DNA from 4 places in the Micromonospora sp. WMMB482 genome. Region 1 is predicted to be linked to each of the others. Evidence: riboswitches for the same ligand, from Rfam matches in the RefSeq annotation. Region 1 holds a riboswitch; each other region holds the start of a gene.
What was found. A riboswitch is a leader RNA that binds a small molecule or an ion and turns the genes downstream of it on or off. The one in region 1 is predicted to bind cyclic di-AMP.
Positions count from the first base shown of each region.

Region 1 (7,142 bases):
GGGTGGTGTCCGGGCTTTGCGCCGTGCGCGTGTCCATGGTCCGGCTGGTACCCGGACCGCGCGGATCCCACGCCTGCGCCGGGCGCGGCACGCCCGATTCGGATCAACCGCTTACTGTGCCCGGGCTGCCACGTTCGGTACAGTGCGGGGCGTCGATCCGTGCCGCCGGGCGCGGATCCGGAGGGTGCGGGATGTCGGGACGGACCGGGTGGGCGGCGCGCTGCACGCTGCGCCTCGGTCTGCTGCTCGGCGGCGTGGCAGTCGTCTGGGGCGCCCACGAGGTCGCCTTCGGTTCGGCCGCCCAGGCCGCCGACCGGGAGCCGTCCGGTGCGCTCACCGCCACCCTCGGGGTGCTCACCCACACGCTCGGGACGGTGCTCGACCTGCCCACGTCCGGAACCGACGACGTCGGCGCGGCCCCCTCCGGGTCCGGCGACGACGCTGCCGAGGCGCCGGCGTCCGCCCCGCCCGCTCCCGACGCCGCCGCGCCCGCGCCGGGTGCGACAGCACCCGGCACAGCGTCGCCCACGCCCGGCGCGGGCCGGCCGGAGGCGGTGCCGGCACAGCCGGGGCGTCCTGCCGCGCCGGTCACCGGCCGGGTGGTCGAACCGCCCGTGCCCGGCCCGGCCGCTCCCGGCGCCCCGGTCGCCCCGGTCGCCCCGGTCGCCCCGGCCGACCCGGTCGCAACGCCGGCACCGGCTCCCGAGCGTGCGCACGACACGCCGCCCCGCCTGGGCGGGCCGGTCCTCGCCGCCCCGGCGGGGCGCGCCCTCACCGCCGTCGGCACGCGGTGGGCCGATCCGGCAGGCGACCGGGCGGCGGCGGCCGGTCCGGCCGCGCACGTCACGACCACGCCCCCCTGCCGCCGCCGCTCGACGCCGTCACCCACGGCGGCGGCGGGGTGCACAGCGAGGCCGCCGACGCGGACGCGGACCGCTGGCGGCTGCCGGCGCTGACCCACGGATACGCGCGACCGGCGGCCGAGCCGCTGCCGCCGTCGCGCACGTCGCGCCCCGGCACCAGACCTGCCTGAGCGGACTCCACAGGCACCTCCGATCCGGAGCACGGGCGTGTCCCGCCCGACTGCCGCATGCCGCGGCGGCGCCGCCGACTGTCGTCCGGCGCCCGTAACCGACCCGATCACGCCTGCGAAGACAGGAGTTCGTCCATGAGCACAGCCCTGTCCGTCGTCCGCGCCCGCTGGTGCGACATCGGCCGGATCGCCGATCTCGTCGCCGAGTCCCTCGCACCCACCGCGCCGGCCACCTGGCTCGTCCCCGACCCGTCCCGCCGCCTGCCGGTACTCGCCGCTGTGGCGCGGATCTGGACCGAGCACGCGTTGCTGTTCGGCGACGCGTTCCTGCTGCCCGACGGCAGCGCCGCCACCGTGTGGTTCCACCGCTACCGCCCGATCCCGTCCCCCCACCGGTACGCCGACCGGCTCGCGAGCGCCGCCGGGCCGGACGAGGACCGGTTCCGCCGCTTCGGCGAGAAAATGGCGGCACGCCGCCCCGCCGAGCCGCACAACCATCTGGCGCTGCTGGCCGCCCCCCGGGGCGGCGCGACGCAGGCGCTGTCCGCGTCGCAGCGCCGGATGGACACGTTGAACCTGCCCTCGTACGCGCATCCGTGCGCTGCCGGGCAGGAGGAGCTGCTGCGGCGGCTCGGCTACGCCGAGCGGGAGACGTTCGCCGCCCCGGACGGCACGCCGGTGCGGTCGTTGTGGCGGCCGGCGCCGTCGCCCGCGGGCGGCAACGACAGGTGGCGGACCCGCCGGGCCGTCGGCCGGGAACGCGACGACCGGGCCGTCGGCCGGGCGGCACGCTGACCGGCTGAGCCCGGGCCGGGGCGGCAGTCGTACGCCCCGGCCCGGACCGGCGCCACACCCGTCCGGGCTCTTCGGCCGGTGTCGTCGGCGCAGCTCGGTTAGCCTGCGAGCCGGGCACGACTCAGCCGAGCAGTCGGAGGTAAGGCGTGCGGAACAGCGGATCCACAGCGGAGCCGGGCGGCGCTGCCCAGATGCGCCCCAGGCGCAGCCGGCGGCGTCTGCCGGTCGTCCTCGCGGTCTGCACGCTGCTGGCCGGCTGCGGGCTGGTGGCCGGCGGCTACTACTTCGACAGCGTGCCGACGCCCAGCGACCTGAAGCTGCCCGAGTCCACCACCGTCTACTACGCCGACGGGCGCACGCCGATGGCGAAGCTGGGCGCGCAGAACCGCACCATCGTGCCGTACGACCAGATGAACGACTCGGCGAAGCAGGCGATCGTGGCGGCCGAGGACCGTACGTTCTGGACGAACCAGGGCATCGACTTCAGGGGCGTGCTACGGGCGGCCTGGGCCAACGTGAGCGGCCGGCAGCGGCAGGGCGCGTCCACCCTCACCCAGCAGTACGCGCGCATCGCCGCAGACCTGCGCGGGGTCACCTACTCCCGCAAGCTGCGCGAGGCGGTGATCGCGTGGAAGCTCGACGACGCGTACTCCAAGGAGGAGATCCTCGGTTTCTACCTGAACACCGTGCCGTTCGGCCGTGGCGCGTACGGCATCGAGGCGGCCGCGCAGACGTACTTCGGCAAGACGGTGCGCCGGGACGCGCCCGCCGCGCGGCAGCTCACGCCGGCCGAGGCGATGGTGCTCTGCGCGATGGTGAAGCAGCCGGAGGCGGACCCGGCCGACCCGGAGGGCTCGCCCGGCTACGACCCGCGCCGCAACGCGCTGGCCCGGCAGAACTCGATCGACAGGTGGAACTACATCCGCGACGGCATGGTCGAGCTCGGCTACCTGACGCCACAGCAGGCGGCGGGGCTCACGTACCCGGACACGGTCCGGCCGATCGACGAGGACGCGGGCCGGTCCGACCTGGACCGGCCGACCGGCCTGGTGGTCAACCACGTGCTCGCCGAGTTGCGCGAGACCGAGCCGTTCCGCGGCAAGCCCGACGAGGTGATCCGCGACGGTGGCTACCGGATCGTCACCACCATCGACAAGCGCGTGCAGGACGCGGCCGAGGCGGCGGCGGACATCCGCCGCGACACCGCGCCGCAGGCGGTACGCGACCAGCCGCGCAACTGGCAGGCCGCGCTGGTGGCGGTGGAGCCGGGGACCGGACGGGTGCTCGGCTACTACGGCGGTGACAGGGGCTCGGGCGCGGACTACGCCGGCTGGTACTACGACGAGAACGGCGAGACCCGCGGCTTCGGCCAGCACCCGCCGGGGTCGTCGTTCAAGGTGTACGACCTGGCCGCCGCCGTCCGGGACGGGATCTCGGTGAAGCAGCGGTTCGACTCGCCGGACACCAAGGAGTTCCCCGCCTCGGGGCGGACCAGGGGCAGCGCGGCCGGGCCGATCCGCAACGCCGAACGCGCGCCCTGTCAGCCGGACTGCGCGCTCTGGGAGGCCACCGTCGCCTCGCTGAACGTGACCTACTTCGAGCTGACCGAGAAGCTGGGCACCGACAAGGTGATCGAGATGGCCCGGCAGGCCGGCGTGGAGTCGATGTGGGAGACGGTCCGGGGCAATCCCCGGCCGCAGCGTGTCGACCTGCGCAGCGACCCGGCCGACGAGGTGGCGAAGCGGTTCTCCACGGAGGTCGGCATCGGGCAGTACGGCATCACCGTGCAGGACCACGCGAACGGGATGGCGACGTTCGCGGGCGGCGGCAAGCGTGCCGACGCGCACTTCGTCCGGTCGGTCAGCAAGGACGACGAGCAGGTGTGGACCGAGCAGCTGCGCACCACCGACCTGGGCCTGGACCGCGAGGCGATCGACCAGCTCGACTGGACGCTGCGCCGCGTGCGGGCCGCCGAGCTGGGCAACGGCTGGGACTCCGCCGGCAAGACCGGCACCTGGCAGGCCGGGCAGAGCACCACGCAGAACGTGCACACCTGGATGGTCGGCTGGACCGGCGCGCTCGCCTCGGCCGTCTGGCTGGGCACCACCGACGGCAAGCCGCTGCGGACCAGGGGCGGCAGCTACGAGGTGTACGGCTCGACCGGTGCCGCGCCGATCTGGCGGCAGTTCATGACCCGGGCCACCGCGGCGATGAAGCTCGACCCGGACGAGTACCGCTTCGGTCAGCCGGCGTTCCCCGGCGAGAACCCGGAGCCGACTCGGTCGGCGCCACCGCCGCCGACCACCGCCGCGCCGACGCCGTCGGAGTCGCCGAGCCCGAGTCCTTCGTCGTCGTCCCGGAGCCCGGACCCGACCCGTCGGCCGACGTCGCGGCCGACGCTGACGCCGTCGCTGCCACCGCTGCCCACCGTGTCGCCGACGCGGACCCGCGGCCCGCGCTGACCCGGCCGCCTCACGTTGATCTGCGCCGCCGGCCCACAGCGGCGCCGTCCGCCGCGTGCACGGCAGCCCGTGTCACCACCGGCAACGGTCGCCCTGACCAGGGCCTATCGAAGGTCACGGTTGCCGGGGTGGGTGCCCGCGCCGGCCGGGCGCCCGGCCCGGGACACGGCGCCACGGTCGCGGTGGATCCGGGCGGCCACCTCGTGCATCGCGCGGCTGAACAGCTCCGCCTGGTCGCCCACGCCGCCGAGCCGGGCGGCGAGCGCGTCGGCGTCGGCCCGCGCCGACGCGCTGACCTGGGCGTCCAGCTCGGACAGCGCGGCGTTGGCGGCGGTGACGAGGTGTCCGCAGAGGACGTCGAAGGGCACGCCCGCCAGCTCCGGGTCGATCACCACGGAGTCCAGCCGGCCACCCTGGACGGCGACCGCGCGGACCCGCCCGCCGGCGGCCGTGCCCTCGGCCCGGAGCAGGTCGCCCGGCTCGCCGTCGGTGTGCGCCGAGGCCCGGGAGCGCATCGCGGCGAGCGCCTGCTGCGTGCGGGTCAGCAGCTCGTCGAGGCTCGCGGCCGCCGAGAACGGGTCGTTGGTCATTTCCGCGCTTTCTTCACGTCTTAGCCGAGCATCGTGACCCTAGCAACCGGCTCCGACGAATCGCGGTCACCGGCCGCCGAGGGCCGCGTCCCGGCGCCGCGAGCAGGGCGGACACCGGGCGGCGCGGCGTGTCGCGGACGGCCGGACGCCCGGCCGGGGCGAACCGGCCGGGCGTCCGAGGGCCGCTCAGCGCAGGCGCAGCCGCTGACCGGGGAAGATCAGGCCCGGGTCGTCGCCGACGACCGCGCGATTGCGTTCGTGCAGGGCACGCCAGCCGCCGTCGACGCGCTGCGCGACGGCGATCTCCGACAGCGTGTCCCCGCGCCGGACCACGTACGTCCCGGCGGCGGACGACGGCTGCGGCAACACCCTCGTCGCGGCCCGTTGCGGCGTGGCCTTGCGCGCGGCGGCCCGCTTCGGGGCCGCCTTCTTCGGTGCCGCCTTCGTGGTGGCCCGCTCGGACCGAGTCGCCGCGGCGCTCGCCGAGCCACCCTTCCTGCCGCAGACGGGCCACGCGCCGATGCCCTGCCCGCGCAGCACCTTCTCCGCGACGGCGATCTGCTCGGACCGGCTGGCCAGGTCGGCGCGGGCGGCGTACTTCCTGCCGCCGTAGCCGTTCCAGGTGGCGCGGGAGAACTGGAGCCCGCCGTAGTAGCCGTTACCGGTGTTGATCTTCCAGTTGCCGCCGGACTCGCAGCGCGCGACCGCGTCCCAGTTGACGCCGGCGCTGGCCGGAGCGGCCGGGCCGAACACTGTCGCGGCGCCGACGGCGACGCCGGCCAGAGCCGCGCCGAGCGCGGTACGGCGGCTTCGGGCTGAGTATTCAGTTGCCATGTGGATTCCTCCACGCCGACGAGGTGAGCTGTCGGGTTCGGGCCGAGGAGCCCGGCCGCCGGTGGCGGCTTCACCCCGAGGTGCCGATGCACCGTGGAACGTGTGGTTCCCCCGCTCCCGCGCGAGGTTCGGTTACCGGGGCCGGCGGCGGGATTTGGCGTTTCCAGCCCCGGTGTCCGCTTGTGCGAACGCAACTGACGCTAGGAGCGATTTGCGACGATCATCCGCTTCTTGTGACGCTCTTCACCCGGCCGGGCGACCGGGGGCGGCGCTACGGTGACAGGGCCAGGCAAGATCACGGGAGGGCGGACGGATGACCGATCACGGACACGAGCTGACCTTCGGCGGCTTCCTGACGCCCGCCGCCGGGCAGCCCGACCAGGTGGTGGCGCTGGCCCGGCTCTGCGAGCAGGTCGGGCTGGACCTGGTCACGTTCCAGGACCATCCGTACCAGCCGGGCTTCCTGGACACCTGGACGCTGATGTCCTACGTGGCCGCCGCCACCGAACGCGTCCGCCTGGCCGGAAACGTCCTCAACCTGCCGCTGCGCCAGCCGGTGGTGCTGGCCCGCAGCGTCGCCAGCCTGGACCTGCTCACCGGCGGCCGGGTCGAGCTGGGACTCGGCGCGGGCGCGTTCTGGGACGCGATCGAGGCTGCGGGCGGGCGGCGCCTGTCCCCCGGCGCCGCCGTCGAGGCCCTCGACGAGGCGATCCAGGTGATCCGCGAGGTCTGGGACACCGACCGCCGCGGCATGATCCGCGTCGACGGCGAGCACTACCGGATGGTCGGCGCCAAGCGCGGTCCGGCCCCGGCGCACCCGGTGGGCATCTGGGTCGGCGCATACAAGCCGCGCATGCTGCGCCTGGTGGGCCGCGCCGCGGACGGCTGGCTGCCGTCCCTGTCGTACCTGCCCGAGGGCCCCGACGACCTGCCCGCCCTGAACGCGCTCGTCGACGAGGGCGCGGCGGCCGCCGGGCGCGACCCGGCCGCGATCCGCCGCATGCTCAACGTGACCGGCACGTTCGCCCGCTCGTCGGCCGGCTTCCTGGCCGGACCGCCGGAGCAGTGGGTGGAGGAACTGGCCGGACTGACGCTGGAGCACGGCATCACCACGTTCATCCTCGGCAGCGACGAGCCGCGCGCGATCCAGATCTTCGGTCAGGAGGTCGCGCCGGCGGTGCGGGAGCTGGTCGCCGCCGAGCGCGCCACGCCCGCCGCGGCCGCCCGCGCGGCCACCCGCGAGCCGGCCACCGCCGGCGGCCCGAGCACGCTCGGCGTCACCCCCACCCCCGACCCGGGGGTACGCCTGAGCGCGCGCCGCGCGTGGGACGAGTCCACCCGCCCGAGCGCTCCGCCGCCACCGGCCGGACACGCCTATCCGGCCCGGGGACAGGCCGCCGGGCAGCACCTGGTGGACGTGCACGACCA
Region 1 covers NZ_JAHOPD010000020.1:5,776,017-5,783,158, forward strand. Annotated here, with positions in the region: gene KSK32_RS28220 (diacylglycerol kinase family protein) at 1-37, opposite strand, end outside; gene KSK32_RS28225 (hypothetical protein) at 192-956, shown strand; gene KSK32_RS28230 (hypothetical protein) at 1,169-1,828, shown strand; gene KSK32_RS28235 (transglycosylase domain-containing protein) at 1,975-4,290, shown strand; gene KSK32_RS28240 (YbaB/EbfC family nucleoid-associated protein) at 4,395-4,880, opposite strand; gene KSK32_RS28245 (transglycosylase family protein) at 5,067-5,714, opposite strand; cyclic di-AMP (ydaO/yuaA leader) riboswitch at 5,713-5,858, opposite strand; gene KSK32_RS28250 (LLM class flavin-dependent oxidoreductase) at 6,028-7,142, shown strand, end outside.

Region 2 (7,142 bases), 5.1 Mb from region 1:
GTCCCGGTCGGTACGCGTGATCGTGTCGGTGGCCATCCGGCTCTCCCTCCCGTCGATCGCGGCACGGGCATGTGGTCCCGCACCCGCGATCCTGCGCGTGCCCCGGGTGAGCGGGCCTCACCCGGTCCGGGTGAGGCAGCACGGTGGCCGCCCCCGGGAGTCCCGGGAGCGGCCACCGTGTCGGGTCGCCTGTCGCTCAGCCGTCCAGGCCGGCCGGCGAGTTCGGCCGGTCGACGTCCACGAACTCGATCTCGTCCGCGGTGCGGTCCCGGCTGCCGGCGGCGCGTGCGGCGGTGCCGGCGGCCCAGCCGATCGCCGCGCCGGCGAGCGCCGCCGCGATCAGCAGCGTCCAGGGCAGCGCGGGCCGGCGGCCGGCGAGCGCGTCGAACGCGAGGCCGGCCCGGCGGCGTGCCTCTTCCGCGGCGGTGCCGACCAGGTCGGTGGCGTCGTCGGCGAGGCCGGAGGAACCGCGGCGTGCGGTCCGGGTGGCGTCGCGCACGCTGTCTCCGGCGGAACCGACGGCGGAGAGCAGGTGCTGCCACGCCTGGTCGGCGACCCGCTCGGCCTTGCCCCGGCGGTCCAGCAGGTTGGATCCGAACATCGTTCTACCTCCTCGGGTGCCGAAGGCCGGCGGCCACTTCGGACTCCGGTGTCCATCCGGCGGGTTCACTGTCTCGGGCAGTGCCCAGCGGGCGGGCGCGGCAAACCACGCCCGGGTCACGGCGACCGGGCGGTGAACGGGACGAACCACTCGAACGCGCCGGGACCGGTGCCCACGGGACGTGCGTGCGCCCGCTACCCTGGTCGGCGGATCGGCGGGGCCGACCGGCCGGACGGCTGGTCGCGACCCGTCCTTGAAGGGGAAACTGGAACCCGGAGGTCCGGATTGGGTACGCCCAGGTGTGCCCAGTTCGCGAATTGCTCATCCCGGGGGGTGGCGACCGGGCCGTGAGAGGAATACGCTCGGTCGCGGCCCGCGTACTGATGAGGCGCCCGTCATGGGCGAGTGGAGGTGCTCGCGTGAGCCTGTCGATCGTGAAGTCGGTGCGACCGGGTGGTGTCGTCCAGATCGCGCCCCGTGGGGAGATCGACGTCGACACCGCGTACGAGGTGCGGGAAGCGATCGCCGAAGTGCTCGCCAAGGGCCGCCCCTCGCGGATCGAGCTGAACATGCGGCTCGTCACGTTCATCGACTCGGTAGGCATCAGCGCCATGGTCGCGGGCTTCCAGACCTGCGAGGTCAGCGGCGTCAAGCTCGTGGTCACCGAGCCGAGCCGGTTCGTGCACCGGCAGCTCTGGGTGACCGGCCTGCTCGGCCTGTTCGGCGCGCCCGAGCCGTGGTTCGCCGACGACACGCCCGAGGTGCTGCCCGGCGCCTGAGCGCCGTTCACACCCCCTGCGGCCAGGGGGCCTTCTACCCGTTGCCAGTCCGGCGCCGGTACGGGACGATCGTCGCGACGCACGACGGCGAGGGGGCCCGCTTGCAGAGCAGCGACAGCTTCAGCTACACCGTGCAGGCCCGGTGCAGCCGGGCCGAAGCGGTGGCCCTGTTAGGTGATCTGAGTCGCCAGGGCGAGCTGCATCCGCTGATCGTCCGGGTCCGGAAGCTGCCGGCCCGGCCGGGCGCACTGGCCAGCTACGCGATCACCGACCGGCTGCAGCTCGGCCCGCTGCACTTCCCGGTCACGTACCAGGCGGACGTGCTGATCGCGGGCGAGGACGAGGTGGTCACCGTGGCGCGGCAGCAGCCCGCGACGACGGTCCGCAACCACACCCGGCTGCGCGACGAGCCCGACGGCACGGTACGCATCGACGTGGAGATCACGCTGACCGCGCCGGCGCCGCTGTTCGGGTACGCGTTCCGCCAGGCCCGGGCGGCTCACCTGGGCCTGGCGGCGCGTCTCGGAGCGACCCTGGAGGGCCGGCCGGCCTGATCCGGCCGGCCCGTCCGGGGCGGTCAGTACACCGAGAGGTGCACGTGGTTGGTGTGGTCGCTGGACGGGTCGCCGTTGGCGCCGCTGTACGACTTCCACCCGCTGCTGGGCAGCCAGATCTGCTTGAACCAGATCACGTAGAGCACGGCGAGCGGGTCGGCGTTGCGCACGAAGTACGCGGCCAGGTTGTTGCCGTACGTCCGGTCACCGCCGGAGGCCACACCGCCGAAGCCGCTCTTCTGCGCGGCGAAGTCGCAGGCCCGCCCCTTCGGGTGCTCACCGGAACCGCTGGGCCGGTGACACGAGACGTACCGGGTGAAGCCGGCCGCCTTGGCCTGTTGCAGCGCGTGCAGCGTGCGCGGGGTGATGCAGCCGTTCGCCGGCGTCGGGTCGTTGACGCTGCACGACTCCGACGGCCAGGAGCCGTCCGAGTTGCGCGGCGCCGGCTTCGCGTTCTTGCTGGAGGTGCCCTGGACGCTGCCACCGCCGCTGCTGCCGCGCGAGGTGCGGTCGTTGGCCACCTCCAGGGCGCGCTCGGCCTGTTCCTTGCGCTTGGCCATCACCGTCACCTGCTTGCGCTGCTCGCGGATCTCGCCGTCGAGCTGGGCGCGGGTGCGGGTGGCCTCGTCCCGGGTGGCGATCAGGTCGCGCAGCGTACGGTCCTCGTTCGCGGCGACCTGCTCCAGCGCGGCGGCCCGGTCCATGAAGCCCTCCGGGCTGCTGCTGCCGAGCAGTGCCCCGGCGGTGCCCAGGCGGCCGTTGCGGTACGCCACCGCGGCGATCTCGCCGACCTTGGCGTCGCGTACCGCGAGTTCGGCGCCGACTGTCTTGAGCTGGTCGTTGAGCTGCTTCTGCCGGCTCACCGACCGGTTCAGCGCGGCTTTCGCCTCCAGCCAGCCCTTGCCGGCGGCGTCGAGCTGGGCACGCAGTTCGGGCGTGCCGCCCTCGTCGTCGCCGGGAGCGGCGGCGAGCAGGCCGGTCGCCGGCGCCGCCGAGGCGGGGGAGACCGGAACGGTCGCGACGCCGAGGGCCAGCGTCGCGACGATCAGGGCCGCCAACCGGGCGGCCGTCCGTCGTACAGGTGCCACTGGGGGCATTCACACGTCCTTCCGTCAACGCCGACCGGGTTAGCTGACGGGTTCGGGACGGAAGATCCCTACCGCTGACGCGGATGCACCCCACGTACGTGGTTCCCCGGCTCGTCCCTGCGGACGATTAGGCGACGGCCGCCCCACCGGGGCCGGTGGCGTCCGCGGGTGCGGCCGCGACCGAGACTACCGGCGCTGCCCGGGCACGGCTCCGCGGAGCAACGCCGCTAGGCGGGGCAAAACCGGCATAAGACTACATTAGCCACAGTGATTTAAGTGTGTCCTAATCACCACTCGGTCGGTCCGCACACTCCGGCCGACGCTCCGGGTTCGACCTGCAACGTGGCGTGATCGATGGAGAAGTCCTCGTGCAGGGCGGCCCGCGCCGCGGCCAGCACCCCGCCCGGGTCCACGCCCGGCTCGGTGGTCAGGTGCGCCGAGGCCACCTCCATGCCCGAGGTGAGCGTCCAGACGTGCAGGTCGTGCACCTCGGCCACGCCGGGTACGGCGGCCAGCCGGTCGTGCACGGCGGTCACCTGGAGGTGCTCCGGCGCGGCCTGCACCAGGATGCGCAGCGCGGCCCGGCCGAGCCGCCAGGTGCGCGGCAGGATGAACAGGCCGATGCCGACGGCGACCAGCGGGTCCGCCCACCACCAGTCGGTCACCGCGATGACCAGCGCGGCGGCGATCACGCCGAGCGAGCCGAGCAGGTCGCCGAGCACCTCCAGGTACGCCCCGCGCAGATTGATGCTCTCCTTCGACCCGGCGCGCAGCAGTGCGAACGCGGCGATGTTGGCGAGCAGGCCGAGCGCCGCCACCACGAGCATCGGGCCGGCCAGCACCTCCGGCGGCTCGCCGAACCGGCGTACCGCCTCGACCAGGACGTAGACGGCGACGGCGGCGAGCAGCACGGCGTTGGCGAGGGCGGCGAGCACCTCCAGCCGGTAGAGCCCGAACGTGCGCTGCGGATCGGTGCCGACGCGGCGCGTGGCGGTGATCGCGGCGAGCGCCATGCCGATGCCGAGGACGTCGGTGAACATGTGCCCGGCGTCGGAGAGCAGCGCCAGCGAGCCGGTCGTGAAGGCGGCCACCGCCTCGACCACCATCAGGATGGCGAGCAGCGCGAAGGCGGCCCAGAGGCGGCCCCGGTGGCGATGTGCCGCGTTGGCCACCGCACCGCTGTGGTCATGACCTGCGCCCACGCCAACACCCTTCCTGCCCCGTACCGGCCCGACCCAATGTATGTTCACATCGCTATGTGTGCAAGTGAACTGCGGGTGGCGGCCGGGCGACTCACCCCACCGGGTCGAGCGTGGTGAGGCGCTGGGTGGCCCGGGACAGCGCCACGTAGAGCGTGCGCACGCCCGAGGGGTCGGCCCGGATCTCGCCCGGCGCCACCAGCACCACGCCGTCGTACTCCATGCCCTTGGCCTGGAGGCTGGTCACCACCTGGAGCCGGCCCGCGCCGAGCGCGCCCAGCCAGCCGGCCACCTCGTCCCGGCGCGGCACCGGCGTGATCACGCCGACCGTGCCCTCCACCTGCCCGAGCAGCGTCTCGGCCGCCTCGACGGTGGCCGCCGGCAGGTCGGCGGCGGGCACCGTGCGCTCCACCGGCGGCACCCCCGTGGACCGCACCGCGTCGGGCAGCGGCAGGTCCGGGTAGAGGCGGCGGATCTCCGCCGCCGCCACCGCGAAGATCTCCGCCGAGTTGCGGTAGTTGGTGGTCAGCTCGTACCGGTGCCGCTTGCGCCGGCCCAGCGCCTGGTCACGGGCCCGGTCCAGCTCCTGCGGGTCGCCGGTCCAGGCGGTCTGCGCCGGGTCACCGACCACGGTCCAGGACGCCAGCCGCCCGCGCCGGCCGACCATCCGCCACTGCATCGGCGAGACGTCCTGCGACTCGTCCACCACCACGTGCGCGTAGTCGCGGTAGTCGGCCGGACGCTCCCGCGCCGCCGCGCGGGCGGCGCGCTGCCGGTCGGCGTACGTGCTCAGCTCGCGCACGCCACCGGCGAGCTGGTACGGGTCGCGCCTGGGCCGGGCCCGCTGCACCGGCTTGCCGAGCAGCGCGTCCAGCTCGTCCAGCAGCGCGATGTCGGCCACCGTCAGTCCCTCGGTCCCGAGCGTCCGGTACGCGTCGCCGAGCAGCCGGATCTCCGCCGAGGAGAGGATCCCCCCGGCGTAGCGGCGCAGCCGGTCCGGGCGGGCCAGCCAGCCCAGCACGTGCCGCGGGTGCAGCCGGGGCCACCACGCCTTGAGGAACTCGCGGAACTCCGGCCGTTCGATGATCTCGTCCTCGAACGCGGGCTGCTCCGGCAGCCGGCCCACCCGCAGCGTGCGGGCCTGCGCGTAGAGCGCGGCGAGCACCGCGTCGAACGCCGCCCGGCGTACCTCGTTGCGGCGCGCCCCACGGGCCAGCGTCCGGTCCCGGATCGCGTCCAGCGCGGGACGTTCCAGGCGTAGCAGCTCGCCCCGGTAGAGCAGGCGCAGCTCGGCCGGGGAGTCCGGCACCGCGTCGCGTACCGCGCGTTCCAGCACCCGGCGCATCCGCAGCGAGCCCTTCACCGCCGCCACGTCCGGTGGGTCGGTCCGGGACGCGGACAGGCCGGGGAACAGCGAGCCGAGCGAGTGCAGCGTGGCGGTCTCCTCGCCCAGTGACGGCAGCACCGAGGCGATGTACTCGACGAACACGCCGGACGGGCCGACCACCAGGATGCCGCCGCCGGCGTACCGGGCCCGGTCGGAGTAGAGCAGGTACGCGGCCCGGTGCAGCGCCACCGCCGTCTTGCCGGTGCCCGGGCCGCCCGACACGATCGTGACGCCGTTGCCCGGGGAGCGGATCGCCTCGTCCTGCTCGCGCTGGATGGTGGCGACGATGTCCCGCATGCCCCGGCCGGTGGCCCGGGACAGGGTGGCCAGCAGCGCCCCGTCGCCGACCACCGCCATGTCCGGCGGGGCGGCCTCCGGGTCCAGCAGGTCGTCCTCGATCCGGGTGACCTTCTCCGAGGCGGACTGGATCGTACGGCGACGCACCACGCCGCGCGGCTCGGCGGGCGTGGCCTGGTAGAACGCGGCGGCGGCGGGTGCCCGCCAGTCCACCACCAGCGTCTCCGCGTCCACGCCCCGCACACCCAGGCGGCCGACGTGCAGCACCTGCCCGGTCCGCAGGTCCAGCCGGCCGAACACGAGCCCCTCGTGCTCGGCGTCCAGCACGTGCCGGCGCTGGGCGGCGTGGAAGACCATCGCGTCCCGCTCGACCAGCGCGCCGAAGTTGCCGACCCGGGCCAGCCGGTAGCCCTCCCGCTCGGCGTCGGCCGCCGACCGGCGCAGTTCGGCCAGCCGGGCGTACACCCGGTCGAGGTGGCGCTGCTCGGCGGCGATCTCCCGGTCCAGCGTGGTCTGGTCGGTCAACGCGGATGCTCCTGTGTTCGGAGGGCACGACGGGCTGAATGAGGGTACGGGCCGCCGGCAACCGGCACGCCGGGGCATGCCGCGCACGTGGCGTACGCCGGTGCCGCTCGCGAGCGGGAGACGCTCAGAGACGGGCGGCCGGGCGGCCGGCCAGTACCCGGTCCAGCACGCCGGCGAGGGCGGTGTTCACCTCGTCGGGGCGCTCCATCATCAGCATGTGCCCGGCACCCGGGCAGACGGTCAGCTCCGTGGTGGGCAGCGCCGCCGCGATCGACTCGGCGCAGGGCGGCGGGGTGAGCCGGTCCCGGTCCCCGACCAGCGCGGCGGCCGGCAGCCCGCCGAGCGCGGCGAGCGTCTCCAGCCGGTGCTGGGCGCCGATCGAGGCGCGGAAACCGCCGATCGAGCGCAGCGTGGCTCGGGCCACCGCGGAGGTGACCAGCCGGATGTCGGCCGGGTCGCAGAGGTCGCCGAACAGCATCCAGCGGATGCTCGGGCGCAGCGCGCGCAGCAGCGCGTGCGGGGGCCGCCAGCCGCCGCAGCGGGCCAGCACCCCGGCGCCTGTGGTCTCGGCCAGGCGGATCAGCCGGGTGATCCGAGGGGACAGCCCGTACGCGGTGTGCGTGTGCCCCTCGGCAGTGGTGGAGACGAAGACCAGCCCGGCGGTACGCGCGGCGAACCGGCCGGGATGGCGGTGGGCGTACTCCATCACCGT
Region 2 covers NZ_JAHOPD010000020.1:668,740-675,881, reverse strand. Annotated here, with positions in the region: gene KSK32_RS03930 (BON domain-containing protein) at 1-36, opposite strand, end outside; gene KSK32_RS03925 (hypothetical protein) at 197-601, opposite strand; gene KSK32_RS03920 (STAS domain-containing protein) at 1,021-1,380, shown strand; gene KSK32_RS03915 (SRPBCC family protein) at 1,482-1,934, shown strand; gene KSK32_RS03910 (hypothetical protein) at 1,958-3,031, opposite strand; cyclic di-AMP (ydaO/yuaA leader) riboswitch at 3,036-3,166, opposite strand; gene KSK32_RS03905 (cation diffusion facilitator family transporter) at 3,310-4,224, opposite strand; gene KSK32_RS03900 (AAA family ATPase) at 4,316-6,430, opposite strand; gene KSK32_RS03895 (alpha/beta fold hydrolase) at 6,555-7,142, opposite strand, start outside.
Region 2: it holds a riboswitch for cyclic di-AMP, as region 1 does, so the genes downstream of both, KSK32_RS03910 (hypothetical protein) here and KSK32_RS28245 (transglycosylase family protein) in region 1, are expected to answer to the same signal.

Region 3 (7,142 bases), 1.4 Mb from region 1:
ATCCGGTGCGGGATGCCGAAGTAGCGGGCCAGTTCCAGCGTGCGCGAGTCGTGGGCGAACAGGTAGCCGGGCGTGCCGGCGACGAGCGCCGTGATGGTGCCGTGGATGCGGGTGCCGAACGCGAAGTCGTATCCGGACAGGTGCGACATCCAGGTCCACGGGTCGACGAACATGCGCACCTTGTCCTCGGCGAACAGCGGGTGCGAGGTGTGCAGCGGGATGTCGCTGCTCTGGCCCCGGTGCTCGGGCGCGTCGCCGTAGAGCAGCGTGCCGAGCGTCCGCAGGTCCTGCGGCACGTAGCAGAGGTTCGGGTAGCGCTCCTGGTGGTGGCGGACCACCGAGGCCATCGAGCGGACGTACGGGGAGATGGTGAGCGCGACCTTCGAGTCGGCGGTCAGCTCCGGCCGGGTCTTCTCCAGCTGGAACTCCTCGCCGTGCAGGAACATCGACGGGCAGCCGATCTGCTCCACCGCGGAGATGCCCAGCGCGTTGAGGTAGCTCTCGGTCACCTCGCCGCGTACGCCGATGCTGTGCGACCGGTCCAGCACGGCCTTGCAGAACGCGCGGACCGGCTCGTCGATCGGCCGCAGGTACTCACGGTCGCCGTCGACGTTCGTCTGCACGCCGACGCCGAGCACCACCACCGGGATCTTCAGCCGCTCGATCAGCTTGGTCAGCGGGGCCAGGCGGTGGACGAAGCTGCGGCGGAACGCGTTCGCCAGGGGTACGACGAACACGTCGTGCCGTTCGTTGATCTCGTCGGCGAGACGCGGGTCGGCCGGGTTACGGGTCGGTGTGATCTCGGCCGTGGAGGTGGCGAGCAGCTTGTGCGCGGCGTGGCTGAAGACCAGGTTGCCGCTGTTGTCCCCGATCCAGTTGCCGGCGAACGTCTCCTCCGGCGTGAGGACGTCGAACGGGCCCTTGCGGGCGCGGAGCAGGATCCGCTGGTGCATCCGGTTCGCTCACCTTCCGTACGGCACGGCGTGCGGGCGGGAGCCGGGTGGGTGCCCGCGCGTGCAGAACGGAAATCCTATCCGCCGCCCCGGCGGAGCCGAGCGGACGTCGGCTCGCCGGGAACGTCCCTGTTCCCCGGGGTAGGGTGCCCGGAATGACCAGCGCGCCGACCGTCACCCGTGCCCCGCGACTGCCGTCGCTGACCGGATTGCGGTGGGTCGCCGCGCTGCTGGTCTTCGCCTTCCACGCCGGCACCATGGGGATCGTCGCCGAGCCGCACCTGAAGAAGGTGGTGGACAAGGCGTTCAGCCTGGGCCTGTCCGGCGTCGAGTTCTTCTTCGTCCTCAGCGGGTTCGTGCTGGTCTGGTCGTACCGGGACGGGGAGCGCGCGTGGACGTTCCTGCGCCGCCGGTTCGCCAAGATCTACCCGAACCACGTGGTGACGTTCGTCGCGGCGCTGGCGGTCGCGGCCTGGTTCGCCGACCCGGTCGTGCCGTGGGCCGCGATCGCCAACTTCTTCCTGGTCCAGGCGTGGATCCCGCTGGGCGGCTACTTCTACAGCGTCAACAACGTGAGCTGGTCGCTCTCCTGCGAGCTGGCCTTCTACCTGTGCCTGCCGCTCGTGGTGCCGTGGCTGCGCCGGGCCCGTACCGGCGTGCTGCGCACCGTGCTGGTCGCGGCGCCGCTGCTCATCCTGGCGCTGTGGCCCGGCCAGCACCTGGTGCCGGAGGAGCAGCGGTGGTGGTTCACCCAGATCTTCCCGGTGACCCGGTCGCTGGAGTTCTGGATGGGCGTGGCCGCCGCCGAGCTGATGCGCCGGAACCGCTGGCGCGGGCCGAACCTCGCCGCCGCCACCGGGATCTTCGTCGCCACCTGGGTGATCGCCGCGCTGTGGATCCCGGCCGAGTTCTGGGCGGCCCTGCTCGCTGTCGGGTACCTGCTGGTCATCGCCGCCGCGGCGGACGCCGACGTGCGCGGCCGCCCGACTCCCTGGCGGTCCCGGGCGATGGTCTGGCTCGGTGAGGTCTCGTTCGCCTTCTATCTGGTGCACGTGCTGGTCATGGTGACCGTGCTGCGGCTCACCGGGTACTGGGGGACCGGGCTGCCCGGCTGGCGCGGCCCGGTCGCCGTGCTCGGCTTCCTGGTGGTCACGCTCGCGCTGGCCGCCGCGCTGCACCGCTGGGTGGAGGTGCCGATGATGCGCCTGCTCGGCCCGTCCCGCCGGGCCCGCGCTGGGTCGCGCGCGCCGGCGGTGCCGGCTCCGCGCGGGCCCGCCGAGGCTGCCGCCACCGGGGCCACCGTCGGCGGCGCGACGTCCGTCACCGGCCCGGCCGAGGGCATCGAGTACGCCGGGCGGCGTCGCCCGGACTGACACGCGCCACCGCCTGCCGGTCGATCCGCGACACGCCGTGCGGCGGTGTGTTCGTGGGGGATCGGCGGTAGTTTGTACCCGTGCTTCCGATCGCGCTCACCTGCCCCGTGTGGTGGGTGGCGCGCTGGACCGCCCGGATGTTCGCCAGTCTCGCCGTGGTCGTCGCCTGTTCGTTCGGCGCCGCCACGCTGCCGGCCGGCGTCGCCGCTGCCGCCCCGGCTCCGGCGGTCGCCGCGTCGGCGTACCCCGTCGCAGGCGCCTCGACCGCCGCGCGGCCGGAGGCCGACCGCGTCGCCGAGCGGCACGCCGGCCCCGCCGGGGCGCCGGCACCCGCGCCCCGGGTGGCCGTCCCGGCCGTCGCGGAGCCGGTCCCGGCCGGCTGGGCCGCCGCACCGGCCGGCCCGCGGGCCCCGCCCATCCGCTGACCGGCCCACGGGCCGCGCCCGTTCATCGCACCCACCGCACGTCATCCCCGCACCCGCCCTCGGCGGCCCGTTCCCACAGGCCCGCCCCGGCGAGGTCGTGCGGGCCCTCCCGCCAGGTCCTTCCCGTGAGGTGCCGACCATGTCGCAGACCGCTCTGTACCACTTCCTCATCTCCGTGCCCGAGGCCGCCGCCATCTGGTCCTTCCTGCTGCTGCTCGCCCTCGGCCTGCTCGCCGCGCTCGTCGCCCGTCCCGAACGCGACCCCGCGCCGGAGGGCGCCCCCGAGCCGGCCGACCCCGACGCCGCCCGCCGCGACGACCTGATCCGGTACGCCGAGGAGGTGGCGGTAGCAGCCGCCGGGGCCACCCAGACGGCCCGTCGCCGCCGCGAGCGGTGGCTGGCCGCGCAGGACGAGGCGGATCGGGCCTGGACCGCGTACGACGAGGCGGACGCCGCGGCCCGCCGCCTGGGCGGGGCCGCCGCGCTGGCCGCCCCGCGCACGCCACGCACCCCTGCGGAGTACGCGGCCCGGGAACGCTGGCTGCACCACGCCGCCATGACGGCGCACTGGCGGGACGACCTGACCGCCCGTCAGCTCGCCGACGTGCTGGCGCGCCGCAACGGGTGGGATCCGCGCCGGCACCCGGCCGAGCAGGAGATCATCCTGGCCCGCACCGTCAGGGACGGGCGCCGCGCCGGATGGGAGATCGCTGACGCGCGGGAACGGGCGGCCTGGCGGGACGTGGAACTGGCCGCCGAAGCGGCCCGGACGCTCGCCGCCGAGGCGTACGCGGCCGCGGTGGCGCTGCGGCCCGCCCCGGCGTGCGCGAGCGCGACGACGCGCCCTCTGCCGGTGCCCGCGTCGGTCCGCAACGCCCGGTGGCGCCCGGCCCGGGTGGGCTGAGACGGCCGTCTCGGCCGAATCGTTACCCGGAATGTGGTGAGCCCGGTCACCCGCGTTACCGAAACGGGCGCCGTGCGCAGAACGGGGCATCGAGTCGCGCAATCGCCGGCCCGGTGGTCGCCGTCTGTCCGCTTTCCGCCGCGCGGTGCCGTCGAAACTGCTTGTCCCATTGAGCGAAGTGAGTAACCGGGTGTTCGAAAATCCGTTACCGCGGATCACGTTTACGCAGGTGGGACCGCTTGGCATCGGACATACCCGCCGGTAGTGTCGGCGCGGTCCGATGCGGTAATCGATCGCCGACGGCGGCGCCGCACCGACCCGCCTAATCGTGTTCCACGAACCGGGGACCCATGAGCACCATCGGGGTGAATCCGCGAGCCACGGCCCGCGGTAGGGCGTACTTCCCGCCCGAATCCGTCAGCTAACCCGGTCGGCGGCCACGGAAGGAGTACCCCTCGTGCCCATCCCTCGATCGTCCCCCCGCCTCCACGGCGACGCGGTGCCCGCGCTGGCCTGACGCGCGACCGGCAAACCGCCCCCCGGGCGCCCGGCATCACGGGCGTTCCCGATCCCCCGGCCATCCGGCCCTTCAGCACGTGTGAGTTCCTCCGCGTGCCGGGCCGGCCTGCGCCGCACGCCCCGTGGAGGATTTCGTGAAGCACCACCTGAAGCGTCAGCTGCGACGGATCGTCACCGAACGCCCGTACCGGATCATCGCCGGATCGGCCGCCGCGCTCGTGCTGGCCGCCGGCGCCGGCGCCGGCACCGTCGCCACCGCCGGTGACGACGCCCCGGTCCAGGAGAACACCGCAGCGGTCGCCGATCTCGGCGCCGCCCGCCTCGGCGAGCAGCCCGCCAGCCGCAGCGAGGCCCGGATCGCCGTGCCGCAGGCGTCGCCGAGCGCCTCCGCCGCGCCCAGCGCGTCGCCGAGCGCCTCGCCGTCCGCGAAGGCGGCGGCAGACCCGGACACCACTCCCAAGGCCAAGCCGAAGCCGCCGTCGAGCAAGTCGCTCGACTACGACTACCAGGCGCAGATCAACTACTTCTACTGCGGCCCGGCCGCCGTGCGCAACGCGCTCAGCGCCGCCGGCATCGAGCGCAGCCAGGACGCGCTCGCCGGCCCTCTCGGCACCACCGAGATGGGCACCAACTCGGCCGAGGACACCACCCGGGTGCTCAACCAGCAGGTCAAGGGCAACCCGTACCGGACTCGGATGATTCCCGGCTCGGCCACCCCGGCCCAGATGGACCGCCTCCAGGCCGACGTGGTCGAGGCGATCAACGACGGCCGCGGGGTCGTCGCGAACGTCGCCGGTACCGCCACCGACACCAACGGCGGCTGGCACTCGTTCCCGGGCGGCCACTACGTCGCGGTGGTCGGCTACAAGGACGACGGCCGGACCGTACGGATCGCCGACTCGGCCGACCCGTCGCTGCCGTCGTACTGGGTCACCACGATCGACCTGGCGCACTGGATCGCCAGCCGCGGCTACTCCGCCTGACCGTCCCGCACGCTCCGAAGGCCGGCACTCCACCCCGGGGTGCCGGCCTTCAGGCTGCCCTCACGCGCCCTTGGCGCGCGATCTTGGACTTGTGGCGCCCAGCATGTCCGGCCCGCCCGATGTGGGAGGTGCCACAGCCCCAAGATCGCAGAGGTTCGGGGCGGCGCGGGCGCGCGAGGTGGGATCGGTGGAGATCTTGGTAGGAAAGGGCCCCTATGGGGGCCGTTTGGTACCAAGATCTCTCGGAGCCGGGAGTCCTTGACAACCCCACTCACAGATCGACGGGGAGGGCGGAGTGTGGGCGGCCGGAGCCGGGGCGAGGGGGGCGTCAGGGGGTGGGGCGGGGGTTTGGTCTCGCGTGGGCGGGGCGGGCGGTGGCAGACTGCGCCAATGGGCGATGCGACGGGGAAGCGGCACCTGATTCTCCTGCACGGCATGGGCGCCACCGGCGAGGTGTGGCTGCCCTGGGCGCCGCTGCTGGAGCGCCGCTGGCCCGGCCGCTGGCTCGCCCCCGACCTCGCGGGTCACGGCTGGTCGCCACCGCTGCCCGGCTACTCGTTCGAAGCCCTGGCCCAGCGCGTGGCCGACGGGCTCGGCCCGGTCCGGCTCGGCCCCGACGACCGGCTGGTGCTGCTCGGGCACTCGCTCGGCGGGGTGGTAGCACTGGCGCTCGCGGCCCGGCAGCGGGGACTTCCGGTCGACGCGGTGGTCGGGCTCGGCATCAAGGCGGTCTGGTCCCCGGCCGAACTGGCGAAGTCGCAGGAGCTGGCGGCCCGTCCGGTCACCTGGTTCACCACCCGGGACGAGGCGGCCCGCCGCTACCTGCGGGTGTCCGGGCTCGCCGGGCTGTTCGCCCCGGACCACCCGGTGGTGGAGGCGGGGCTGCGACGGGAGGACGGCCGCTGGCGGCTCGCCATGGACCCGGCCGCGTTCGCGGTCGGGGAGCCCCGGCTGCCGGTGCTGCTGGCCGCCACCGACGTGCCGGTGCTGCTGGCCCGGGGCGAGCTGGACCCGATGGTGACCGACGCGCAGCTCAAGGAACTGGGCGTGCCGGTGGCCACGCTGCCCGGGCTGGGCCACAACGCGCACGTCGAGGACCCGGAGGCGGTACTCGCTCTGCTCGACCCGTACCTCTGAGCGGCCGGGCCGACCGCGACGGCCGGACGACCGGCCGCCGCCGTGTCAGCCGGCTGCGCGCGGCGCCGGGACCGCCCAGTCGGGCTCCAGCTCGTGGCGGGCGGCGGTGAGGAACGCCTCGGCGTACCCGTCGGCGGGGAAATCGCCCAGGTAGCGGGTCCGGGCCGCCCAGCGTTGCGCCGCCTTCGGGTCGGCGTCGAGCAGTTCCGTGAGCACCTCGTCCACGTTGGACATGTCACGCCGCAGCACGTAGCCGGACGCCGCGAGCGGGAACCGCTCGACGAAGTGCGCGCCGTCGGCGCCGGTGTCGGTGACCGCGTACGGCTTGCCGGAGTAGAGCCAGTCGGAGATGACCCCTGACACGTCGGAGACCAGCGCGTCGGCGCGGTTGACGCACTCGGTGAGCGTCAGCTCGCGGCTCGCGGCGGCGCCGAACAGGTGCGGCCGGCCGGTCTTCGCCCGGTCGGTGGCGAGCAGTTCGGTGAGCCGGGCGAGCTGGCGGGCCGAGGCCGGGTTCTTGTCGGTGTACGGGTGGGCGCGCAGGATCACCGCGGCCCCCCTGTCGATCAGCCGGCGGATCAGCGTCTCGGCCACCGGCAGCGAGCAGTAGTTCGCGTCGGCGTGGTGCCCGGTCCAGGTCGGGGTGTAGAGGACCGTGGGGTGCGCCGGCGGGGTGACCGGCTCCCGGCGTACCTCGATGGCCTCGACCTGGGGACGGCCGACCACGACGAACTTGTCGGCGGGGATCTCCACGCCGGCGCGGGCGTACCTGTCGATCGCCGCCTGCCCGGCCACGAAGATCTTGTCGAAGATGGCCGAGACCGGGTTGGCGCTCGGGGCCTTGTCGC
Region 3 covers NZ_JAHOPD010000020.1:4,411,945-4,419,086, forward strand. Annotated here, with positions in the region: gene KSK32_RS22000 (polysaccharide pyruvyl transferase family protein) at 1-953, opposite strand, end outside; gene KSK32_RS22005 (acyltransferase) at 1,109-2,326, shown strand; gene KSK32_RS22010 (hypothetical protein) at 2,407-2,751, shown strand; gene KSK32_RS22015 (hypothetical protein) at 2,891-3,655, shown strand; cyclic di-AMP (ydaO/yuaA leader) riboswitch at 3,965-4,106, shown strand; gene KSK32_RS22020 (C39 family peptidase) at 4,297-5,157, shown strand; gene KSK32_RS22025 (alpha/beta fold hydrolase) at 5,548-6,294, shown strand; gene KSK32_RS22030 (CDP-glycerol glycerophosphotransferase family protein) at 6,340-7,142, opposite strand, start outside.
Region 3: it holds a riboswitch for cyclic di-AMP, as region 1 does, so the genes downstream of both, KSK32_RS22020 (C39 family peptidase) here and KSK32_RS28245 (transglycosylase family protein) in region 1, are expected to answer to the same signal.

Region 4 (7,142 bases), 2.8 Mb from region 1:
GCCGCCTCGATGGCCGCGTCCGTGCCGGTGCCCGTGGCCAGCCCGAGGTCGGCCCGGGCCAGCGCGGCGGCGTCGTTGACCCCGTCACCGACCATGGCGACCACCCGGCCCTCGCGCTGGAGCCGCTCGACCACGCCGACCTTGTCGGCGGGCAGCACCTCCGCGATCACCTCGTCGATGCCGACCTCGGCGGCCACCGCCGTCGCCACTGTGATGTTGTCGCCGGTGAGCAGCACCGGCCTCAGGCCCAGCTCACGCAGCCGAGCGACCGCCGCCCGGCTGGTCGGCTTCACCGCGTCGGCCACCGCGAGCACGCCCCGGGCCCGCCCGTCCCAGCCGGCCAGGATCGCCGTCCGCCCGGCGGCCTCCGCGCCGGTCGCGGCCCGCTCGACCTCCTCGGGTACGTCGAGACCCCGCTCCCGCAGCAGCCGGGCCCGGCCGACCACCACGCTCCGGCCGTCGACGGTGCCGGTCACGCCCAGCCCTTCGGCGTTGGCGAACTCGCCGACCGCGGGCAGCGGCCCGGCTTCGGCCGCGGCCTCGGCGACGGCCCGCGCGATCGGGTGCTCGGAGGCCGCCTCCAGCGCGCCGGCCACCCGGAGCAGTTCGTCGGCGTCCTCGCCGCCGGCGGGCAGCACCTCGGCCAGCGCCATCCGGCCGGTGGTGACGGTGCCGGTCTTGTCCAGCACCACGGTGTCGGCCCGGCGGGTGGACTCCAGCACCTCCGGCCCCTTGATCAGCATGCCGAGCTGCGCGCCGCGCCCGGTGCCGACGAGCAGCGCGGTCGGGGTGGCCAGGCCGAGCGCGCACGGGCAGGCGATGATCAGGACGGCCACCGCGGCGGTGAACGCGGCGGTCGGCCCGGAACCGGTGCCGAGCCACCAGCCGAGCGTGCCGGCGGCCAGCGCGATCACGATCGGCACGAAGACGCCGGAGATCCGGTCGGCGAGCCGCTGCACCGCCGCCTTGCCGGTCTGTGCCTGCTCCACCAGCCGCGCCATCTGGGCGAGCTGGGTGTCTCCGCCGACCCGGGTGGCGCGGACCACCAGCCGGCCGCCGGCGTTCACCGTCGCGCCGACCACGGCGTCGCCCGGCCCGACCTCGACCGGCACCGACTCGCCGGTGAGCATGCCGGCGTCGACAGCCGACGTGCCCTCCTCGACCACGCCGTCGGTGGCGATCTTCTCGCCGGGCCGGATCACGAACCGGTCACCGACCGCGAGCCGGCCGACCGGGATCCAGGTCTCCTGCCCGTCGCGCAGCACCGTCACGTCCTTGGCGCCGAGTTCGAGCAGGGCGCGCAGCGCCGACCCGGCGGTGCGCTTGGAGCGGGCCTCGAAGTACCGCCCGGCCAGGATGAACACGGTCACCCCGGCGGCGGCCTCCAGGTAGATGTTGCCGGCGCCGTCGCCGCGGGTGATGTCGAAGCTGAACGCGTGTTTCATCCCGGGCATGCCGGCGTCGCCGAGGAACAGCGCCCAGAGCGACCAGCCGAACGCGGCCAGCGTGCCGAGCGAGACGAGCGTGTCCATGGTCGCCGCGCCGTGTCGCAGGTTGACCAGCGCGGCGCGGTGGAACGGCAGCCCGCCCCAGACCACCGCCGGGGCGGCGAGCGTCAGCGAGGCCCACTGCCAGTAGTCGAACTGCCAGGCGGGCACCATGGCGAGCACGATCACCGGCAGGGTGAGCACCGCGGAGACCCAGAGGCGGGTACGCGCGGTGCGCAGCTCGTCCACCGGCTCCCCGGCCGCTGCCGTCTCCGCCTGCTCGGGCGGCGGCGGCACCACGGCGGTGTAGCCGGTCTTCTCGACGGTGGCGATCAGGTCGGCCGGCGCGATGTCGTCGGCATACCGGACGGTGGCCTTCTCGGTGGCGTAGTTCACAGTCGCCTCGACGCCGTCCATCCGGTTGAGCTTCTTCTCGATCCGGGCGGCACAGGACGCGCAGGTCATCCCGCCGATCGCCAGTTCGATCAGGTTCGGCGCGGTGGGCAGCGCCTTTCCCGTGGCAGTCATCGCGGCACCTCCGGCGCTCAACTGTGCCCGTGCCCCGGGGTGCCGTGTCCGGCGTCCGGGGTCGGTGCGGTGGTGGGTGCCGGCGCGGTGGGCACCGGCGCGGTCCGGTCGCCGGCGAGGACGGTGAACTCGGCGGTGTGCACCGCGTCGCCGTGCCGGAAGTCCAGGTAGAGACGGTACGCCCCGGCCGAGGGCACCTCGGCGGCGAACGTGATCGCCGGACCGGCCGGTGTGCGCCCGTCGCCGGGCGTGCCCTCCGGGTGCACGTGCAGGTACGCCAGGTCGCCCTGCCGCAGCGCCACCAGGTGCCCGTACGCGCCGAGGTAGGGCGCGAGGTCGGTGACCGGCCGCCCGTCGCGGCTGACGGAGAGCGTGAGCCGGCTGGTGCGGCCCGGTTCCGGAGTGCCGGTCAGGGTGACCGTGTAGCCGTCGACTGTGGTGCTGGTCGCCGGCGTCGGCAGCGGCCGGGCGGTCAGCTCGCCGGGGACCGTGACATCCAGGCCGAGGGTCAGCGGGTCGCCGCCTTCGGGGGTGAAGTCGGCGAACGCCCGCCAGACGCCGGGGCCGCCGAGCGGCGAGGCGACCTGCCAGGTGCCGTCGCCGGTCATCTCCGGGTGGACGTGCCGGAACCCGGACAGGTCCCGGCGGGCGACGATCAGGTGCATGCGCTTGTCGTGGGCCACCTCGAAGCGGGTGACCGGCGCGCCGTCCGGGCCGGTGATCCGGAAGGCGAACTGCCCGGCCGGGGCGGTGGCGGGCTGGAACGTGTAGCCGCGTTCGGAGACGAGCAGCCCGCCGGGCAGGTGTGCGGAGGCCCCGCCCTCGTCACCGTGGCCGGCGCCGCCGGCCCCGTGGTCGCTGCCGCTGTCGTCGTGGCGGTTCTCGGCGGCCGGTGTGACGGGATCGGCCAGGGTGCCGATCCCGTACGCCGCGCCGAACACCGCCACGAGGCCGAGGGCGAAGCCGCTGAGCTTCGTCGCCGTGTTCATGGTGTCTCCTCGGTTTCTGCGGGTCCGCCGGACCCGTCACGCACCGACGAGGTCGTAACCGGCCTCGTCGACCGCCGCGCGGACCGCGTCCGCGTCCAGCGGCTTCTGACTGGTGACGGTGACCCGGCCGCCGGCCAGGTCGACCTGGACGTCGGTGACGCCCGGTAGCGCGCTCAGCTCGGTGCTCACCGAGTTGACGCAGTGCCCGCAGGTCATGCCGCTCACCTGGTAGGTGGTCTCCATCTCGCCCTCCGATCTGATACCCCCTAGGGGTACGGATCGAACGTTAACATACCCCCGAGGGGTACGCTATCCTCGGTGTCATGACCGCGCCGTCCAGCCCGACCCGGGGCTACACCGCCAGCAAGGACCAACTCCTCGCCCGGCTCCGCCGGATCGAGGGCCAGGTCCGTGGCATCGAGAAGATGGTCGAGGAGGACCGCTACTGCATCGACGTGCTGACGCAGATCTCGGCCATCCAGGCGGCGCTGGACAAGGTCGGCCTGGGCCTGCTCGACGGCCACGCCCGGCACTGCATGCACGAGGGCGCCGCCGAGGGCCGGGCCGACGAGATGGCGACCGAGATGATGGCGGCCGTCGGCCGCCTGATGAAGCGCGGCTGAGCGGCCACCCGCCGCGTCCCGGGCCCGTCCTGCCGGAGCGGGCGAGCCGGGCTGCCTACCATGGCCGGGCGACGCCCCGGACGTGGTCGACACGTCCGCGCCGGCCGGCTGACCAGGCCGGTCCGGCGGACCAGGCGTCGCCGCGACCGTTGGGAGAGACGCCATGGGTGCCGACCACACCCGCCCCGCACCCGCCGCGCCGCCGGGCGTACGACGGCTGCTCGTCGCCGTGGTGGTGCCGCTGTTCGCGCTCACCGTGATCGCGGCGCTGGTCCTCTGGCCCCGGCAGGACCGGGAGCCGTTCGGCGGCGCGGACGTCCCCCGCTACCACGGCACCGTGACCCGGGTGGTCACCGAGCCCTGCCCGCCGACCCCGGAGGCCCCGGAGGCCCCGGAGGCCCCGGACGGTGGAGGTGGCCCCTGCGGCACCGTGACCGTCACCGCCGAGCAGGGCCCGGACGCGGGCCGGCAGGTCGAGATGCCGATCCCGGCCGGGCCGGGCGCGCCCCGGGTCGCGGTCGGCGACGAGGTCGTCCTGGTCGAGCTGACCGACCCGGCCGACCCGACGGTGAAGTCCTACAACATCGCCGAGCACCAGCGCGGTACGCCGCTGATCTGGCTGATGGTGCTGTTCGCCGCCGCGATCGTGGCATTCGGCCGCTGGCGCGGGCTCGCCGCGCTCGGCGGCCTGGTGGCCAGCTTCGCCATCCTGCTCGGCTTCGTGCTGCCGGGCATCGGGTCCGGCCAGCCGCCGCTGCTGGTGGCGATCGTGGGCGCCGCGCTGATCATGTTCGTGGTGCTCTACCTGACCCACGGGATCACCGCGCAGACGTCGGTGGCGGTGCTCGGCACGCTCGGCAGCCTGGTGGTCACCGGCGTGCTCGGCCTGCTCGCCACGTCCGCCACCCACCTGACCGGCTTCGGCAGCGAGGACGCCACCACGCTGTCCATGTTCCGGGCCGACGTGGACCTGCACGGGCTGCTGCTGGCCGGCATCATCATCGGCTCGCTGGGCGTGCTGGACGACGTCACAGTCACCCAGGCGGCCACCGTCACCGAACTGGCACACGCCAACCCGGGCCTGTCCCGGCGGCAGCTCTACCGGGCCGCGACCCGGGTCGGCCGGGCCCACATCGCGTCCACCGTCAACACCATCGTGCTGGCGTACGCGGGCGCGTCGCTGCCGCTGCTGCTCCTGCTGGTCGCCGACTCCCGCCCGGTCAGCCAGATCCTCACCAGCGAGTTCCTCGCCCAGGAGATCGTCCGCAGCGCGGTGGCCACGCTCGGCCTGATCGCCGCCGTACCGCTGACGACCGGACTGGCCGCGATCGTGACCACCGCCGGACGACGCTCGCGCGGCGCGGAACCGGCGCCACCCGCGCCCCGGCCGCCGACCCGACGGGAGGACGCGCTGGAGGCGCTCGGCGGCGGGAAGAGCACGGAGGCCGCATGGTGACACTCCGCAGCGTGACCATCGATTTCAAACGCGACGCTGGTCACGGTGCGCCACGGCGAAATCTCGCTATTGGTCGGCTTCCGGACGTAGATCCTCAGGAGTGCTGTCAGGTAACCTCGCTGCCGGTCACCGCCGAAGGCGCGCACCGGCGCCAGCGGTGCCGCCGCCCAATCGCCCGCGGGCGAGCCGGGGAACCAGGTACATGGGGTGAATCCGCGACAGCGGTAGGGGCCACTTCCGTCCCGAACCCGTCAGCTAACCCGGTCGGCGGCCGACGGAAGGGAACATTGTGACGGCACCCCTGCGCCGCTGGCTGACACCCGTGGTGGCCGTGCTGGCCTCGCTGGCCGTGCTGGCCGGGCCGACCCCGGCGACCGCGGCCCCCACCGCGGCGGCCCCCGGCACCCCCTCGGGCCACGAGGAGGACGGCGAACCGCCGCTCATCACCGAGGCGATCGACGCCGCCAACCGCAACTTCCTCCAGGCCAAGGCGAAGCTGGCCAAGTCGCAGGACCGCCAGCGGCGGCTGGCGGCCGAGGTGAAGACGGCACAGGCCGAACTCGACGCGCTCAGCCCGCAGGTCAACCAGCTCGCCGCCCAGTCCTACCGGACCGGCCGGATGGGCGCGATGGCCATGCTCCTGGAGAGCAACTCGCCCGATTCGTTCGTCCGCCGGGTCAACGCCCTGGACGAGCTGAACCTCCTCAACGCGCAGCGCCTGGCCGCGATCAACGCGGTCAAGACCCGCGCCGAGCAGGCCAAGATCGCGCTCGACGCCGAGGTACGCGAGCAGGAGAAGCAGAAGAACGCGATGGAGCGCGAGAAGGTGCAGGCCGAGCGCGCGCTGAAGCTCGTCGGCGGTCTCGGCTTCACCGGCGGCCTGGTCTCCGCCACCTCACCGGTCGCCAAGATCGCCCCCGGCCGCACCGCCGACGGCGGCTGGAAGGCCGAGTCGTGCAGCGAGGACGACCCGACCACCTCGGGCTGCGTCACCCCGCGCACGCTGCACGCGTACAAGGAGGTACGCCGCGCGGGCTTCAAGCGCTTCGTGGGCTGCTACCGGCCCGGCGGGCCGTGGGAGCACCCCAAGGGCAAGGCGTGCGACTGGTCGCTCCAGAACAGCGGCTTCGCGCCATGGCACAACAACGACACCCGCCGGTACGGCAACGAGGTCGCCGCCTTCCTCATCCGCAACGCCGACCGGCTGGGCATCTACTACGTCATCTGGAACCGGCAGATCTGGTTCCCGGCCACCGGCTGGAGTTCGTACAGCGGACCGTCGAACCACACCGACCACGTTCACATGTCGCTGCTCTGATTCGGACACAGCGAAGGGGCCGCCCTCGGGCGGCCCCTTCTCGTCGCCCTAGGGGTCAGCCGGCCAGCGCCGGATCGGCGGGCGCCGCCGGAGCGGGCAGCGGGGCCGGGGACTGCGCCACGGTCCGCACCTCGCCGCCGGCGAGCCGGTACGACATGCCCACCACCGTGCACCGCCCGGCCGCCACCCGCTCGGCCAGTACGGCGGACCGGGCCAGCAGCGTCTCCACGGTCTGCGCGATGTGCACGTCGATGATGCCGTCGAGGTCGTCGACGCCATGGCGGGCGGCGCGCAGCAGGCTGGGCGAGACCGCGTCCACCACCGCGCCCAGGTGCCCGACCGGGGCGGCACCCGTCCGGACCCCCTCCCGGGCGGCCTGGACCGCGCCGCACGAGTCGTGCCCGAGCACCACCACGAGCGGCGTGCCGAGCACGGTGACCGCGTACTCGACGCTGCCGAGCACCTCCGGCCCGGCGGTGTGCCCGGCCGTCCGCACCACGAAGAGGTCACCGAGACCACGATCGAAGATGATCTCGGCGGCGAGCCGCGAGTCGGAGCAGCCGACGATCACCGCGAAGGGATGCTGACCGTCGGCGACCGCCGCCCGGTGCCCGGCGTCCTGATTCGGATGCTGCGGGGCGCCGCTGACGAACCGGTGATTACCGGCACGCAGCTCGGTCAGTGCCTGCTCCGGGGTGCTCGGCGTCATGTCCCTCACCTCGTCTACCTGGGGAACCACCA
Region 4 covers NZ_JAHOPD010000020.1:2,970,576-2,977,717, reverse strand. Annotated here, with positions in the region: gene KSK32_RS15105 (cation-translocating P-type ATPase) at 1-2,015, opposite strand, end outside; gene KSK32_RS15100 (hypothetical protein) at 2,033-3,004, opposite strand; gene KSK32_RS15095 (heavy-metal-associated domain-containing protein) at 3,041-3,247, opposite strand; gene KSK32_RS15090 (metal-sensitive transcriptional regulator) at 3,328-3,627, shown strand; gene KSK32_RS15085 (YibE/F family protein) at 3,791-5,083, shown strand; cyclic di-AMP (ydaO/yuaA leader) riboswitch at 5,238-5,369, shown strand; gene KSK32_RS15080 (hypothetical protein) at 5,373-6,401, shown strand; gene KSK32_RS15075 (carbonic anhydrase) at 6,457-7,110, opposite strand.
Region 4: it holds a riboswitch for cyclic di-AMP, as region 1 does, so the genes downstream of both, KSK32_RS15080 (hypothetical protein) here and KSK32_RS28245 (transglycosylase family protein) in region 1, are expected to answer to the same signal.